Regions from separate parts of the Rhizobium sp. SVR5-9E genome, predicted to be linked through region 2. Evidence: riboswitches for the same ligand, from Rfam matches in the RefSeq annotation. Region 2 holds a riboswitch; each other region holds the start of a gene.
The links. A riboswitch is a leader RNA that binds a small molecule or an ion and turns the genes downstream of it on or off. The one in region 2 is predicted to bind thiamine pyrophosphate.
Positions count from the first base shown of each region.

Region 1: another riboswitch for thiamine pyrophosphate. It lies ahead of thiM (hydroxyethylthiazole kinase); the one in region 2 lies ahead of thiB (thiamine ABC transporter substrate binding subunit).
Region 3: another riboswitch for thiamine pyrophosphate. It lies ahead of thiC (phosphomethylpyrimidine synthase ThiC); the one in region 2 lies ahead of thiB (thiamine ABC transporter substrate binding subunit).

Region 1 covers NZ_JBNDHS010000067.1:13,243-18,119, forward strand. The annotation lists gene ACPYOJ_RS24545 (3-oxoacyl-ACP reductase) at 47-811, opposite strand; gene thiD (bifunctional hydroxymethylpyrimidine kinase/phosphomethylpyrimidine kinase) at 824-1,624, opposite strand; gene thiE (thiamine phosphate synthase) at 1,621-2,256, opposite strand; gene thiM (hydroxyethylthiazole kinase) at 2,253-3,056, opposite strand; TPP riboswitch at 3,110-3,206, opposite strand; gene ACPYOJ_RS24565 (cupin domain-containing protein) at 3,358-3,834, opposite strand; gene ACPYOJ_RS24570 (O-antigen ligase family protein) at 4,434-4,877, shown strand, end outside.
Region 2 covers NZ_JBNDHS010000087.1:4,268-9,144, reverse strand. The annotation lists gene thiP (thiamine/thiamine pyrophosphate ABC transporter permease ThiP) at 1-603, opposite strand, end outside; gene thiB (thiamine ABC transporter substrate binding subunit) at 603-1,625, opposite strand; TPP riboswitch at 1,673-1,786, opposite strand; gene ACPYOJ_RS27500 (MDR family MFS transporter) at 1,841-3,379, opposite strand; gene ACPYOJ_RS27495 (MarR family winged helix-turn-helix transcriptional regulator) at 3,497-4,024, shown strand; gene ACPYOJ_RS27490 (thiamine diphosphokinase) at 4,067-4,723, shown strand; gene ACPYOJ_RS27485 (ABC-F family ATP-binding cassette domain-containing protein) at 4,727-4,877, shown strand, end outside.
Region 3 covers NZ_JBNDHS010000001.1:218,096-222,972, forward strand. The annotation lists gene ACPYOJ_RS00985 (thiazole synthase) at 1-39, opposite strand, end outside; gene thiS (sulfur carrier protein ThiS) at 43-240, opposite strand; gene thiO (glycine oxidase ThiO) at 237-1,205, opposite strand; gene thiC (phosphomethylpyrimidine synthase ThiC) at 1,207-3,033, opposite strand; TPP riboswitch at 3,127-3,238, opposite strand; gene ACPYOJ_RS01005 (transporter substrate-binding protein) at 3,487-4,620, shown strand; gene ACPYOJ_RS01010 (ANTAR domain-containing response regulator) at 4,617-4,877, shown strand, end outside.

The DNA of each region.
Region 1 (4,877 bases), on a different contig from region 2:
GGCGTCCTCTCAAGCAAGAGTGCGAGACCGGCGGTATGCAGGCGCTCTAGCCGAAGACAAGTCCACCGTCGACGATGAGGTTTTGGCCGGTTACGGCGCGTGCCCAGGGGCTTGCGAAGAAAAGGACCGCATCGGCCGCTTCTTCCGGTGTCGTGACGCGGCGAAGCGGCGTGCTCGCTGCGATCAGATCGAAGACGGCCCCAGGGGTGGCACTGCTTGCATCCGTTGTGCGCAACAGCCCCCCGGAAACCATGTTCACCGTGATGCCGAGCGGTCCGAGCTCAGCCGCCGCCGTCCGCGTCAGCGAAAGCAATGCGCCCTTGGCGGCCGTGTAGTCATGATAGGGTACTACCGGGTTCTGGAAGAGGTTGGTGCCGATCGTGACAAGGCGGCCGAAGCCCGCGGCAGCCATCGCTGGACGGGCGGCCTGAATGAGGTTCAACGCGCCTTTCACCGCGGTGTCGAGCTGCGAGGTCATCCCCTCCCAGGTGATCTGGTCGAGTTTGGGGCGGGCATCGCCGTTGAAGCTGAAGTCCGCGAGTGCGTTGTGAACGATCGTCGTCGGCGCGCCGAAGGCCGCAGTGACGTCGTCTACGAGCTGTTTCACCTGGCAGGCATCGCGGACATCCGCCTGGAATGCTCTCGCCCGGCTGCCAAGCTTCAAGGCAAGCGTCTCGGCTTCCTTTCCGCTGGCGCGATAATTGACGGCAACCTTTGCGCCTTCGCGAATGAAAGCCGTTGCGATTGCGGCACCGAAGCCGCGTCCGGCGCCGGTGACGATGACTGTCTGCTCGCTGATCGGCAGGCTCATTTGAATATCCTTTTACTTCCAGAGCTGATGAAAATGCTGAACCGGACCGTGACCCTCGCCGACGCTAAGCGAATCTGCCGAAGCAACGGCCTCAGCCAGGTAGTGCTTGGCCGTGGTCACGGCATTTTTCAGCAGTGCACCCTTTGCCAGTTCGGCGGCAAGCGCGCTCGACAGCGTGCAGCCGGTGCCGTGGGTGTTCTTCGTAGGGACCCGCGATGCCTCGTACCAGGTGATGCCGTTTTCGCTCGCGAGCACATCGGGGCTCTCCGCGCCCTCAAGATGTCCGCCTTTGACGAGAACGGCAGCGGGGCCGAGGGCGCGAAGCCTTTCCGCTTGCAGCGCCATGGCCTCACGGGTTTCGGCCGGCCTCTCTCCAAGAAGGGCTGCCGCTTCAGGCAGATTGGGGGTGAGCAGCGTTGCGAGCGGCAGAAGGCGGCTCTTGAGGACGTCGATCGCCGTAACGTCGAGCAGGGCCGCACCTCCCTTGGCGATCATCACCGGATCGAGGACAACGGGAACGCCGCGGTGCGGCGAAAGCGCATCGGCGACAGCTTCGGCAATCGGCGCATTGGCAATCATGCCGATCTTGACAGCATCGACGCGGACATCGGCGAAGACCATGCGGATCTGTTCGGCGACGAATTCGGGCGGGACGAGATGGACGCCGGAAACGCCGCGCGTATTCTGCGCCGTCAACGCCGTCAGAACGGCCATGCCGTAGGTACCTCGCGCAGAAAAGGCCTTGAGATCAGCCTGGATGCCTGCGCCGCCCGAAGGGTCGGAGCCGGCGATGGAAAGAACGTTGTAGATCATGCGCCTGCCTTTCTGATGGCTTCGGCAATGCCGGCAGCGGCTTGCCGCGGATCGGGCATCCCACAGATGGCGGAAACCACCGCGAGGCCCTTGGCCCCTGCCGCAAGGACCGGACCGGTATGGCTCGCCTTGAGGCCGCCGATCGCGACTGCCGGTACGGGGCAGGCTTTCACCAGCGCCGCCAATCCGTCGATGCCGATCGGCGGCTCGTGATCCGGCTTGGTCGATGTGGCGAAGACAGGGCCTATGCCGGCGTAGTCGATGATCGCGGGATCGACGGCCGCCGCCAGCTCTTCGGTTTCGACCGAAAGACCAAGGATCATCGATGGGCCAATGCGCTCACGGGCGTTGCGGGCGTGCATGTCGTTCTGGCCGACATGCAGTCCATCCGCACCGATCGCAATTGCGGCTTCGACGTCGTCGTTGACGATCAAAAGCGCGCCCGTTCCGGTAAGCGCCGCTTTCAGTGCCCTGCCGGTCTCGATCATGCTTGCCGTAGCGGCATGTTTGTCCCGAAGCTGTACGATGGTCGCCCCTCCGGAAACTGCGGCGCGGGCCGTTTCGACCATGCCGATGCCGGCGCAAAGGTCTCGATCGAGAACGAGATAGAGAGAAAGATCGAAGCGCTTCATGCCGCCGTCACCCGCGCTTCCGCATCAAGCGTCGCAGCGTCCAACCCAGCAAGCGCGTCAAGGAAACGCCATCCGAAAGAGCCCGGACCGTCCGCCCGGGCTGCAGCCTTTTCGCCTGCGACCGCAAAACTGGCGAGCGCCGCCACGGTGGCGTCGAAAGGTTCATCAGGGACCGTCGCGGCGAAGGCCCCGACGAGGCAGGTCAGCGAGCAGCCGAGAGCCGTAACTTGTGGCATCAGTGGCGATCCGCCCGCAATTCGACAGGCCCTCGTTCCATCGGTGACGAAATCGACCGCTCCGGTGACGGCTACTACGCTGCCGTATTGTCTGGCGAGGCTGCGCGCGGCCTCTTCCGCCTGCTCGACCGGGTCACGGCTGTCGACGCCCTGGCCGCGGCTCTCGCCGCCGCCGAGCGCGATGATCTCCGACGCGTTACCTCGAATGATCGCCGGCTTCAGGTCCAGAAGCAGCGCCACGGCTTGCCGGCGGAAACCGGTTGCATAATGGGCAACCGGATCGAGAACCCAAGGCTTGCCGTTTGCTACCGCCGATCTGGCCGCATTTTGCATACCCTTCAGCCAATTCGCGGACAGCGTTCCGATGTTGATGGTCAGCGCGCCGGCGATCGCGGCAAACTCGCCGGCTTCCTCTTCGGCATGGACCATGGCGGGGGAGGCGCCTGCGGCGAGCACAACGTTGGCCGCGATATTCATCGCGACATAGTTGGTGATGCAATGAACGAGCGGCGCCGAAGCGCGCATTGCTGCAAGGAGTTTTCCAGGCGAGTTTTGTGTCTGCATTTTGCCCCTTTTCCGACGGGGCAAAGACGCGTGGAGCCTGGCCAACAAGAAGAAAGGGGCTCCGAGCGACTCCCTCCGCCGGCATGATCCGGTTCAGGTTCGAAGGGTGCTTCTCAGCCCGTCTTGCAACGAACGCCCCTGTCTCTCACTGCGATCTTCATCGCAGACAAACGCCCGGCTGTCACCTCGAAAATGTGCATGCCTGCTCTGTGAACGTGGAGCCGGCACCAATATGGCCCAGGGCTGTCGGATTGACGGAAGCGCTGGCTGCGTAGTCCGGTTGCGAGAGAGCCCGATACATTCAGGTTCTGTGAACAGGGTCTATCCAGCGCACCTCTTCGGGCTTTTCCGCAGGCTCGATGTCCAGATTCACGACGATGGGCTCCTGGCCGGAGCGGACAATCACGCACTCGAGCATGTCATCGCGGCTGGCGTTGATTTCCTGATGCGGAACATAAGGCGGGACGTAGATGAAATCGCCGGGGCCGGCCTCTGCGACGAACTCGAGATTCTCGCCCCAGCGCATCCGCGCCTTGCCTTTGACGACATAGATAATGCTCTCGAGATCGCCGTGATGGTGCGGGCCTGTTTTGGCATTGGCATGAATTGTCACCGTTCCGGCCCAGATTTTTTCCGCACCGGCACGCGCTTGGTTGACCGCGGCCGCGCGGTTCATGCCGGGTGTCTGCGCCGTATTCGGATCGAGCGAATTACCCGGAATCACCTTCACCCCCTGTTCGCGCCAGTCGATAGGTCCGTGCTCGTGGTCATGCGACATATTCTTCTCTCCGTGTTATGAAAACAGGCTCCAATGACGCGAAACAAGAGGCCTAGCCAGGCACCAAGGCGGAGATGCCCTGCTGGGCTAGCACGTGGTGGCCCTCTCCGGCTTGCTTAAAGGCCGTGAAGCCTGCGTCTCGCAACTTGTGCTTAATGGTACATGCATTGATGCGCCGCGTGTCAACCTCACAGGGAATGGCGTTCTGACATTTTTCGGAAGTGATCGGGGCTAACCCGATTAGGTGACGATACTTCGCTCTCAGGTAATTTAGAATAGTCTGGACGGCGGAGGAGTTAGCGATGAACTCAAATGATGTTACATCGGCTGGCGAACTCAGTGAGCCCACATATGCTCACGAGCAGCCTACAGGCGCGTCATTCTCCCGGTCTATCGAGTCATATGCATTTTTCGCGGCGATATTTTTCTGCTCGATGAATTACTTCCGAACTGATTACGTATATTTCACCGTCGCTGACCTGGCTTTCCTGGTTTGCTTCTCGTTTGCCGCCATAAACGGGCATATCGCGATCGATTCCCTCGGCAGACAGAGTACAGCGGTTTGGTGCTTCGGGCTTGCTTTGCTGCTTCTAGGACTGATGGCAAGCAGCATCGCAAGCCCAGCGCCGGATCGCGGGCTTATCGTCGTTCTGCAATATTTTTATGCCTATTTCATCATACTGCTCGTGTTGGGGGGAAGGTCCTACGAAGAACTCGTCACCGCCGCGAAACTCTACGTTCTTTCGATAGTCACCATTTGCCTTCAAGGCATCTATCTCATTCACGTCGTAGGAGCGAAGAATACGCAATTCGTCAGCGGAAACGGGCGTTTCAGCGGTTTCATGGAGAGGGAGAACGAATGCGCCGCCGTAATCGCACTGGCGGTCCCAATCCTGTTCCTGCTCGTGTCGTTGGGCAAGATCAACAGGCTTGTCGCGTTCGTTGCGTTCGCCCTCCTGGCATATGGCCTTCTCCTGACCGGCTCGAACACGGGACTTCTTGGCTTCGGCATCGGCATCGGCATCTACCTTTTGTTCAATCTG
Region 2 (4,877 bases):
CCCGGCGATCCCGGCGATGAGTGGGCGGATCGCCGGCCATTCGATGAAGCGGAAGATTGAAGGCGGGCGCATGCCGAGACTGCTTGCCATCAGCCAGTATTCCGATGGTACTCGCTCGAGACCGGCGAGCATCAGCCGGCAGGCAAGCGGCAGATTGAAGAAGACGTGAGCGAGGAGAATGCCGGTCAACCCATAGATGCTCACGGGTTCGGCAAGTCCAAGCTGCATCAGCAGCGCATTCAGCAGCCCCTGCCTGCCCCATATGCCAATCAGTCCCAGCGCGCCGATCAGCACGGGCAGCCCCATTGGGACCGCCATCAGACGAATGATCCAGATGCGGCCGGCAAAATGCGGCTGGCGGGCGAGCGCGCGTGCGACCGGGATCGCAAGGATGATGGAAAGCGCGGTTGAAAGCAGTGCCTGCAGCACTGTAAAGCGCAGCACCCGGAGGATATACGGGTCGAGAAGAATGCCGGCGACGGCTGATCCGCCACCGGCAAGAAGCAACGAGAACGCTGCGAGGCCGACGAACAACCCGATGGCGGCGAGGCCGACCGCCCCGCCGGTCAATGCACGTTGTCGCTCGGCCGCGGTCTGCAGCATCAGTTCATGCTCATGGCCGTAAGCCACTCGTCGATCCAGACCTTGCGGTTCCGGGCAACCTCGTCAGGGCTCATCAGAAAGGTCTTGGAGGGCTTGACGAGTTTATCGAAGGCATCCGGCAACGGCGCGGAGGTGGCGGAAACCGGCATCATCCAGTTGTTCGTCGGGATCGTATCCTGGAAGCCGGGCGTCACCATGAATTTCAGGAAGTCGCGGGCGAGATCCTTGTGCGGCGCGTTCTTCAGCAGGCCTGCGACTTCGATCTGGATGTAATGACCTTCCGAAAACGCAGCGGCCTGATAGCGATCGGTATTTTCGGCGACCATGTGATAGGCCGGAGACGTGGTGTAGGAGAGAACCATCGGAGCTTCGCCCTTGGTGAACAAGCCGTAAGCCTCCGACCAGCCAGGCGTCACCGTCAGGATGCGGTTCTTCAGCTTAGCCCAGGCTTCCGGCGCCTTGTCGCCATAGACGGCCTTAACCCAGAGCAGCAGGCCGAGGCCCGGCGTGGAGGTTCGCGGATCCTCGATGACGAGCTTTTGCGAAGGATCGCCCTCGACCAGATCCTTCATGCTCTGCGGCGGGTTCTTGATCGCCTGGGTGTCGTAGACGATGGCGAAGTGGCCGTAGTCGTAGGGAACGAAGACATCGTCCTTGAAGCCACCAAGCACCTTCAGCGCACTTGCATCGATACCGCTTGCGTCGAAGAGGCCGGTCTCCTTGGCTTCGGTGATGAGGTTGGTGTCGATGCCGAGCACGACGTCGGCTTTGGTTGAGGCGCCTTCCAGCTTCAAACGCGAAAGCAATGCGACGCCATCGGCGACGCTGACGAAATTGATCGTGCACCCGCATGTTTTCTCGAAAGCTTCCTTGACCTTCGGGCCCGGTCCCCATTCGGACGTGAAACTTTCATAGGTATAGATGGTGAGCGTCTTTTCCGCAGCGTGAGCGGCCGTCAAGCCGAGTGTCGCGGCGAAGAATGCTGCGGTCAGCGAAGCGATGATCGATGTGCGGCCGGACATGGCGCGCCTCCTCCTTGGTTTCGTTTGAGCGGGAAAAGGGCGTTGCCGAATGTCACGCGTCTAATCCCTCCGCCGGTGTTAACCGGATCAGGTTCCGCGGGTTGGCTGTAAGCCTCTCAGCCGGGTGTCCTTGCGGACATCCTGCACCCCGTTAGAGCGTCGGCAGATGTATCGCCATGAAGGCTTTATGACAAGGGCGAAGGGCGCCCTTGCAACTATTCGGCGGCTTCCGCGGCCGCTGTCGAATTTGCCGCTTTGCTCTCCGCGCGCGGGAGCTGAACCGGCTTTAGCATGACCGCTGCCAAAAGGCCGATAAGGGCGATGGCACAAGAGGTCATGAAGAGCGGCGAGAAAGCGGCGGCATAGGCATCGGCGACGGCTTGGCGGCTTGCTTCGGGGAGGGCTGCCAGCATCTTCGGCGTCAGCTCCGTGATATTGGCAACCCCTGGAATGGATTGCCCGGCATTGGAGAGTTGCGAAGCGATGATTGCACCGTAGATCGAAATTGCGATCGACGCGCCCCCCATGCGCGACAGTGTCACCGAGCCAGTCGCCGCGCCAACGTCACGCGGCGGCGCGGCATTCTGCACCCCGATGACCGGCACCTGCTGAGCAAGACCGATGCCGATGCCATGCAGCGCCAGGATCGCGCCGATCAAGGCAATCGGTGTTCCCGCATGGACCTGCGAGATCAGAGCAAAGGCAATCGCGCTGCAGCTGAAGCTCGCAATCGCGAAGGGCTTGTAGCGCCCGGTTATCGAGATGATGCGCCCGGCGGAGAGCGAGCCGCAGACCAGCCCAGTCGTCAGAAGAACGAAGAGCAGCCCGGCTTGCGAGGGCGAGAGGCCGGTCGTCGTCTGCAGAAAGAGGGCAAAGTAGTTCACCATGCCGATTGCTATGCCGCCGCTCATAACGGAGATCACCAAGAGCAGGCTGAAGACGGGATTGCGAAAAAGGGTCAAGGGAACGATCGGCTCCGGTGCGCGGCGCTCGACGAAGATCCAGGCAATGGCACAGACGATGCCGAACCCAACAATGGCGAGGCTTAGCGGCGAAATGAGGGAGCCGAAAAGCTCGCTGCCATCGGCCGTCATCACGATGCTGGTGGTCGTCAGCGCCAAGAGGATGGCGCCGGCATAGTCAATTTTCGGGCGACGCTGCGGCTTGCGGTAGGGCAGCATGAGCGCAAGGCCCACGAGGACCACAAACCCGATCGGCACGTTGACCAGAAAGATCGAACGCCAGCCGAAAAGGTCGCTCATCATGCCGCCAAGCACCGGTCCGATGGCGCTGGAGGCCATCAGGGTGAGGCTGGAATAGCTTTGGTAGCGGGCCCGTTCGCGCGGTTCGAAGAGATCGGCGTTGACGGCGAAGATCGAAACCATGATGCCGCCACCGCCGAGCCCCTGCAGAACGCGCGCCGCGATCAGGGTATTCATGGAGACGGCCAAACCGCACACGGCGGAGCCGAAGGTGAACAAGGCAATCGCCGCCATCATCACATATTTTCGGCCGAAGAGATCGCCGAGCTTGCCGTAAACAGGCATGACGGCGCTGAGCGACAGCAAATAGGCCGAGCCGATCCAGCCGAAGCGTTCGAGATGGCCGAACTCGCCGACGATCGTCGGCAACGCCGTGGATACGATCTGATTGTCGAGCATCGCCATGAACATGGAGATCATTAAAAAGAAGAAGAGGATGAGCCGCCGCCGGTGATCGGTCACGAGCGGTGCGGGCGCTAATTGCATATTCATGAGGAAACTTTCTGGCTTTGATTAGCAAATTTATGTGCTATTAGCATATAAATGTCAATGACAGATGAGTGACATTTGCATATTCTCATCTGCCACAAGCTCTGTTATGATTTGCGAATGAATGAAACCATGACCAGACCTGCCGAACTCGACCAGGATTCGCCGGATGCCATCGGCGTGCCGCGCATAGGCCGCAGCATGACTCGCCTGCGCCTGATGACCGGCCGCCGGCTGATCGGAAGATTAGCGATAGAGAGTGTGGCGCCCGGTCTCGAACTCTCGCACCTCGATGTCCTCGACGCGCTCCGCCGGACCCAGACGACCGGCGAAGTCACGGTTGGTACCATCGCCGAGATGCTGCGCATCGATCCGTCGCGTGCCAGCCGCATCGTCGCAGATATGGTCAGCCGCAACGTGCTTCGCCGCAAAGCGTCCCAGGCAGACGCGCGGCGCATCATCGTCGTCTTGACCCCGCTCGGACAGCGGCTCCTTTCGGAGATCCGGGCACAGAAATTGTCGTTCATTTCGGAGATTGTCGCCGACTGGCCGACGAAAGATGTCGAAGACTTTGCGGCGCTCTTCGAGCGTTTCATCGACGGCTATGAGGAGGTCTTCCTGTCGCGCGACAAGGACACGCCCGGCTGATCACTGCCCCTTTCCCTTGACCCCCGCTTTGCGCTATGGGCAATGCCCATGAGCCAATCCATCTTCACGATCCTGCTCGGCGGTGAACTCATCCTGACCGAACGTCTGCGCGGCGCCGTCCTCGGCAGCCGCTTTATCGCGGCCGATGGCGGCATGCGACATGCGGCAGCGCTTGGTGTGGTGCCTGAGCTTTGGGTGGGAGATTTCGACTCCACGCCGGCCGATCTTGCAGGCGCTTTTCCGGATGTTCCGAGGCAACCCTACCCGACGGCCAAGGCTGCCACGGACGGCGAGATCGCGGTTTCCGAGGCGATCGCGCGCGGTGCCAGACGGCTGGTCCTTGCCGGGGCGCTCAGCGGCGAGCGTTCGGATCACGCGCTGCAGCATCTGCTCTATGCCGTCAGCCTTGCCGAACAGGGCTTCGACGTTCTGCTCACCTCCGGAAAGGAGGAGGCCGTTCCGCTTCTTCCCGGCTCGATGGAGATCGACCTGCCGAAGAGCAGTCTTTTTTCGGTATCCGGCTTCAGCGAGCTTCGGGGTCTCCACATCGAGAGCGCGCGCTATCCGCTCGCGGATTTCCATCTGCCCTTCGGCTCCTCGCGCACCATCTCCAACGTCGCGGAGGGAAAGGTTCGTTTCACGCTCGGCAGCGGCCGGGCGATCGTCCTAGCTCGTCCTTATGATCTTTCCGGAGTCTGATTTTTGGCCCCCCCTATCCTGAAACTCGACAACATCTTCCTGAGCTTCGGCGGAACGCCCCTCCTTGCGGGCGCGAACCTGCAGGTCGAGCCCGGCGACAAGATCTGCCTGGTTGGGCGCAACGGGTCGGGCAAATCGACCCTTCTGAAGATCG
Region 3 (4,877 bases), on a different contig from region 2:
TAGGCGGGACGTAACATCGGTTCCGTATAGGTTCAGCATCGGTCAGCCTCCCTGCATCGGCGTCAGGACTTCTATCCTGTCGTTCTCATTGAGGCTGTGGGCCAAGCGGTCCTCCCGGTGAACGAGCTCGCCATTGACGGCGGTCGCCAGCCAATCGCCCTCGTATTCCATCAGCGTCAGCACTTCGGAGAGCGTCGTTGCGGCGATATCCTGAGGCTCACCATTGACGATCAGTCTCATGGGGCATTCCTTCCAGTTGGGTTGAAGACAAGATCCGCGGCTTTGGCGGCCATCGCCGGTGCGAGCAGAAAGCCGTGGCGATAGAGACCGTTGACAACGACTGCCTTTCCTTCGCGGGTCGCGCGGGGGAAGTTGTCGGGAAAGGCGGGCCGGATGCCGACGCCGGTTTCGACAACCGTTGCGTCGGCAAACGCGGGGTGCAGCGCATAGGCGGCGTTCAGCAATTCCATCAACGAGCGCGCCGAGACCGGACCATCGAACTCGGTCTCGATCATCGTGGCACCGATCATGAAAAGCCCGCCGCCACGGGGGACGACATAGACCGGAATGCGAGGGTGCAGGAGACGAACCGGACGGTCGAGCGTCACCTCATGGGTTTGGAGGTAGAGCATTTCGCCGCGGACGCCTCGCAGGCCCTCCGTCTTTCCGATTTGCCCAGCGCCGGTGCAGTCGACACAGTCGTCGAAGCCGCGCTCGTCAGCGCACTCGCCGACGAACGACACACCCTGCATCGTCAGTTTCTCTCGCAGCATCGTCAGCGCTCGGCGCGGGTCGAGGTGCGCTTCGCGGGAAAAGAACAAACCTTGCCTGAAGCGCCCGGCAAGCGCCGGTTCCAGCGAGGCAATATCCTCTTCACGAAGCCACTCGTAACCTGAAGTGCGGCTAGCGAAGCGTTGCAACTCGCTTTGGTCGCGCGCGGGCGCCACCACGAGCGTGCCGTTCCTTCGAACTTCCGTCGGCAGTATCGCATCCCACCGGTCGGCTGCGTCGAGGCCGTGCACGAGCACAGCTTCCTCCGCACTTTCCCGCTCGCACCAGGGCGCCAGCATTCCGCCGGCCAGCCACGATGCGGCACGGCGGAATCCCGGAGACTGGTCGAACACGGTAACCTCGGCTCCGCGGGTGCGAAGCTCATGGGCCACCGTGAGGCCGGCAACGCCGGCCCCTTTGACAAGCATGCGCATGTCAGCCGTCCGAAGGCTTGATGCCATCGACCGGCATGTAGAGATCGCCGCCGTCCCGGTAGCGAGCCGCCATAGCGTCCAAGCCCTCCTTCTGCGCTTCGGCGCGGATGTCATGCGAGATCCGCATCGAGCAGAATTTCGGGCCGCACATCGAGCAGAAGTGCGCGACCTTGTGCGCCTCCTTCGGCAGCGTCTCATCGTGGAAGGAACGTGCCGTTTCGGGATCGAGCGAGAGGTTGAACTGGTCCTCCCAGCGGAATTCGAAACGGGCGCGCGACAGCGCGTCGTCGCGCACCTGAGCGGCCGGGTGCCCCTTGGCGAGATCGGCTGCATGGGCGGCGATCTTATAGGTGATGACGCCGGTCTTGACGTCGTTGCGATCCGGCAGGCCAAGGTGCTCCTTCGGCGTAACGTAGCAGAGCATCGCCGTGCCGAACCAGCCGATCATCGCCGCCCCAATGCCGGAGGTGATGTGGTCGTAGCCGGGCGCGATGTCGGTTGTCAGCGGCCCCAGCGTATAGAAGGGCGCTTCGCCGCAGACGGCGAGCTGCTTGTCCATGTTCTCCTTGATCTTGTGCATCGGCACGTGGCCGGGCCCTTCGATCATGACCTGGCAGTCCTTCGCCCAGGCTATCTTCGTGAGTTCGCCAAGGGTCTCGAGCTCGGCGAACTGCGCGGCATCGTTGGCGTCGGCAATCGAACCCGGGCGCAGGCCGTCGCCCAGCGAGAAGGAGACGTCATAGGCGCGGCAGATATCGCAGATCTCTTCGAAATGTTCGTAGAGGAAGCTCTCGCGGTGGTGATGCAGACACCACTTCGCCATGATCGAGCCGCCGCGCGAGACGATGCCGGTCACGCGGTTGACGGTGAGCGGAATGTAGTGGAGCCGGACGCCGGCATGGATGGTGAAGTAGTCGACCCCCTGCTCCGCCTGCTCGATCAGCGTGTCGCGGTAGATTTCCCAGGTCAGGTCCTCGGCAATGCCTTCGACCTTCTCCAGCGCTTGGTAGAGCGGCACGGTGCCGATCGGCAGAGGCGAGTTGCGGATAATCCATTCGCGAATGTTGTGAATGTTGCGGCCGGTCGAAAGGTCCATGACGGTATCGGCGCCCCAGCGCGCGGCCCAGACCATCTTTTCTACCTCTTCCGCCATCGACGAGGTGACGGCGGAGTTGCCGATATTGGCATTGATCTTCACCAGGAAGTTCCGGCCGATGATCATCGGCTCGGATTCCGGATGGTTGATGTTGGCGGGAATGATCGCCCTGCCTGCCGCCACTTCCTGGCGGACGAACTCCGGCGTGACGTGATCCGGAATATGGGCTCCGAAGCTCTCGCCATCACGCACCATGGCCTCTTTCTGTGCCTTGCGGCCGAGGTTCTCGCGGATGGCGATGAATTCCATCTCCGGCGTGATGATGCCGGCGCGCGCATAGGCGAGCTGGGTGACCGCTTTGCCATTCGTTGCGCGCAGCGGCTGGCGCTTGGCGGGAAACTCGGGCGTCAAACGTTCGCCTTTGGCAAAGCCGTTGTCTTCGGGGCGCACATCGCGGCCCTGATAGGCCTCGACGTCGCCGCGGGCGAGGACCCAGTCCCGCCGAAGCTGTGGCAGGCCTTCCTCGATGCGAATATCGGCGCCCTCGACCGTATAGGCGCCGGAGGAATCGTAGACGGTGACCGGTGGCTCGCCCGAGGTCGGGTGAACGCTGATCTCGCGCATCGGCACCCGGATATCGGGGTGAATCTCCCCCGGAACGTAAATCTTGCGCGATGCCGGCAGCGGGCCGGTTGTGACGGTCGGGGTGGGAATTTTTGCGGCAATATTCATGGTTTGAGGCTCCAAGTTGCGATTTGGAGACCCAGTCCTCAGCCGGAATGATGGAAAGACGCCGGCACGGATTCCTTGGCGGAATCCAAAGCCTTTCGAGCGCTCGCACCGTCCCTACGCCAGTATGAACTGGATCAGGTTCAACGGGTCACTGCGCACGTCAGCAGTATCTCAGCCCCTTGCCGGGACCCCCCTGGTGAATGCGTGAAGGTTAGGATCGGGCGCCGCTGGTGTCAAGACGAATGGAACATCTTGCCTGCCTCGACAACAAAACCATGAGTCGTGTTCTCGCTGCCCTTGACAAGCCGAACTGCCGGTATTTTATTCACGCCTGTGGATTAGGCACTGCCTCCGCGCTTACATGACTTCGATAGTCGCTGGGCAGTTTCGCCTCATGACGCCCCATCAACCGATGGGACCGCGTCGTGGGGTTTTTTGTTTTTTGGATTCCGCATGGATAAAACGTTGAAGATCGGCATCCTCTTCTCCACGACCGGCCCTTACGGGTCGATGGGCCGCGATGCGCGCGACGGCGCGGAATTTGCGATGGAGGAGCTCGCCGCGGCAGGCAGGCAAACGATCGAGCCGGTCTTCTTCGATCCGCACGCCGATCTTTCTGCCTATCTCGAAGGCGCCCGCCACCTGCTGCGTGCCGGATGCCGCCACATCGTCGGTACGATCACGTCTGCCGCCCGCAAGGAAGTCATTCCGCTTGTGGAAAAACACGATGGCCTCCTTTGGTACATGTGCCCCTATGAGGGCTTCGAGGCCAACGAGAATGTCATCTATGTCGGCGGTTGTCCGAACCAGCATCTGATCCCGCTTTTCGACCATCTCATCCCGCGATTCGGCGCCCGCCCCTACCTCGTTGGAGCGAACTACGTCTGGGGCTGGGAGATGAACCGTCTCGCCCGCGAACTTATCAGCAATGCCGACGGCGAGGTTCTCGGCGAGCGCTACCTGCCACTCGAGGAAACGGCTGTCGAGCGCATCGTCGCGGACATCGAGCAGCGCCGCCCGAGCTTCATTCTCAACAATTTGATCGGCCCCTCTAGTTACGCCTTCCTGGAGGCCATCAAACAGCTTGGGGTTCGCGACCCGGCATTCCGTGCTGAAAATTGCCCGGTCGTCAGCTGCGACCTGATGGAATGCGAGCTGGATGAAATCGCGGCCGGCGCGGCAGTCGGGCAGCTTTGCGCCGCTTCCTATTTCGACAATCTTGGTACGCCGGAGAACGCCGCGTTCAAAGTCCGAGTCGCTCAGCGATATGGCCGTGTACGGCGCGTCTCGAGCGTCTTTGCCAGTGCCTATACAGCCGTCAAGCTCTGCACCGAAGCTATCCTCGCCGCAGGCAGCGACGATCCCCCGTCGGTACGCCGAGAACTCTACGCCAATACTTGGCCGACGCTATTCGGCGCGCTGTCGATCGATCCCGAAACCAATCATGCGGCGCTGCCCTTCCATCTCGGCCGCATCAATCCCAACAACGGCTTCGATGTCATCGCCTCGCGCCCGCCGCTCGCCGCCGACCCCTATCTCACCAGGCGCGACAAGCAGGCGCCGCCGAAGCTGCGGGTGGTGTCATGAGAGAGACCCCTAATTTTACAGGCTGGCATGCCGCGATTATCCACCGCGAAGATGGCAACACCGAAAGGCTGATCCGGCAACTGCGCCTGCTTGGCATTCGCGCGACGCTGCAGTGGGCTCCGCTTTCCGCCGCCGAACTCCCTCAGATCGTGATTGTCGATGCCGATCAGGGTTGGGACGACCTCCTGCCATGGACGGGCGCCAATCCGGCCTGCCCGGTCGTCGCATTGCTCGGTTCCGAAGCACCGGGCCGCATT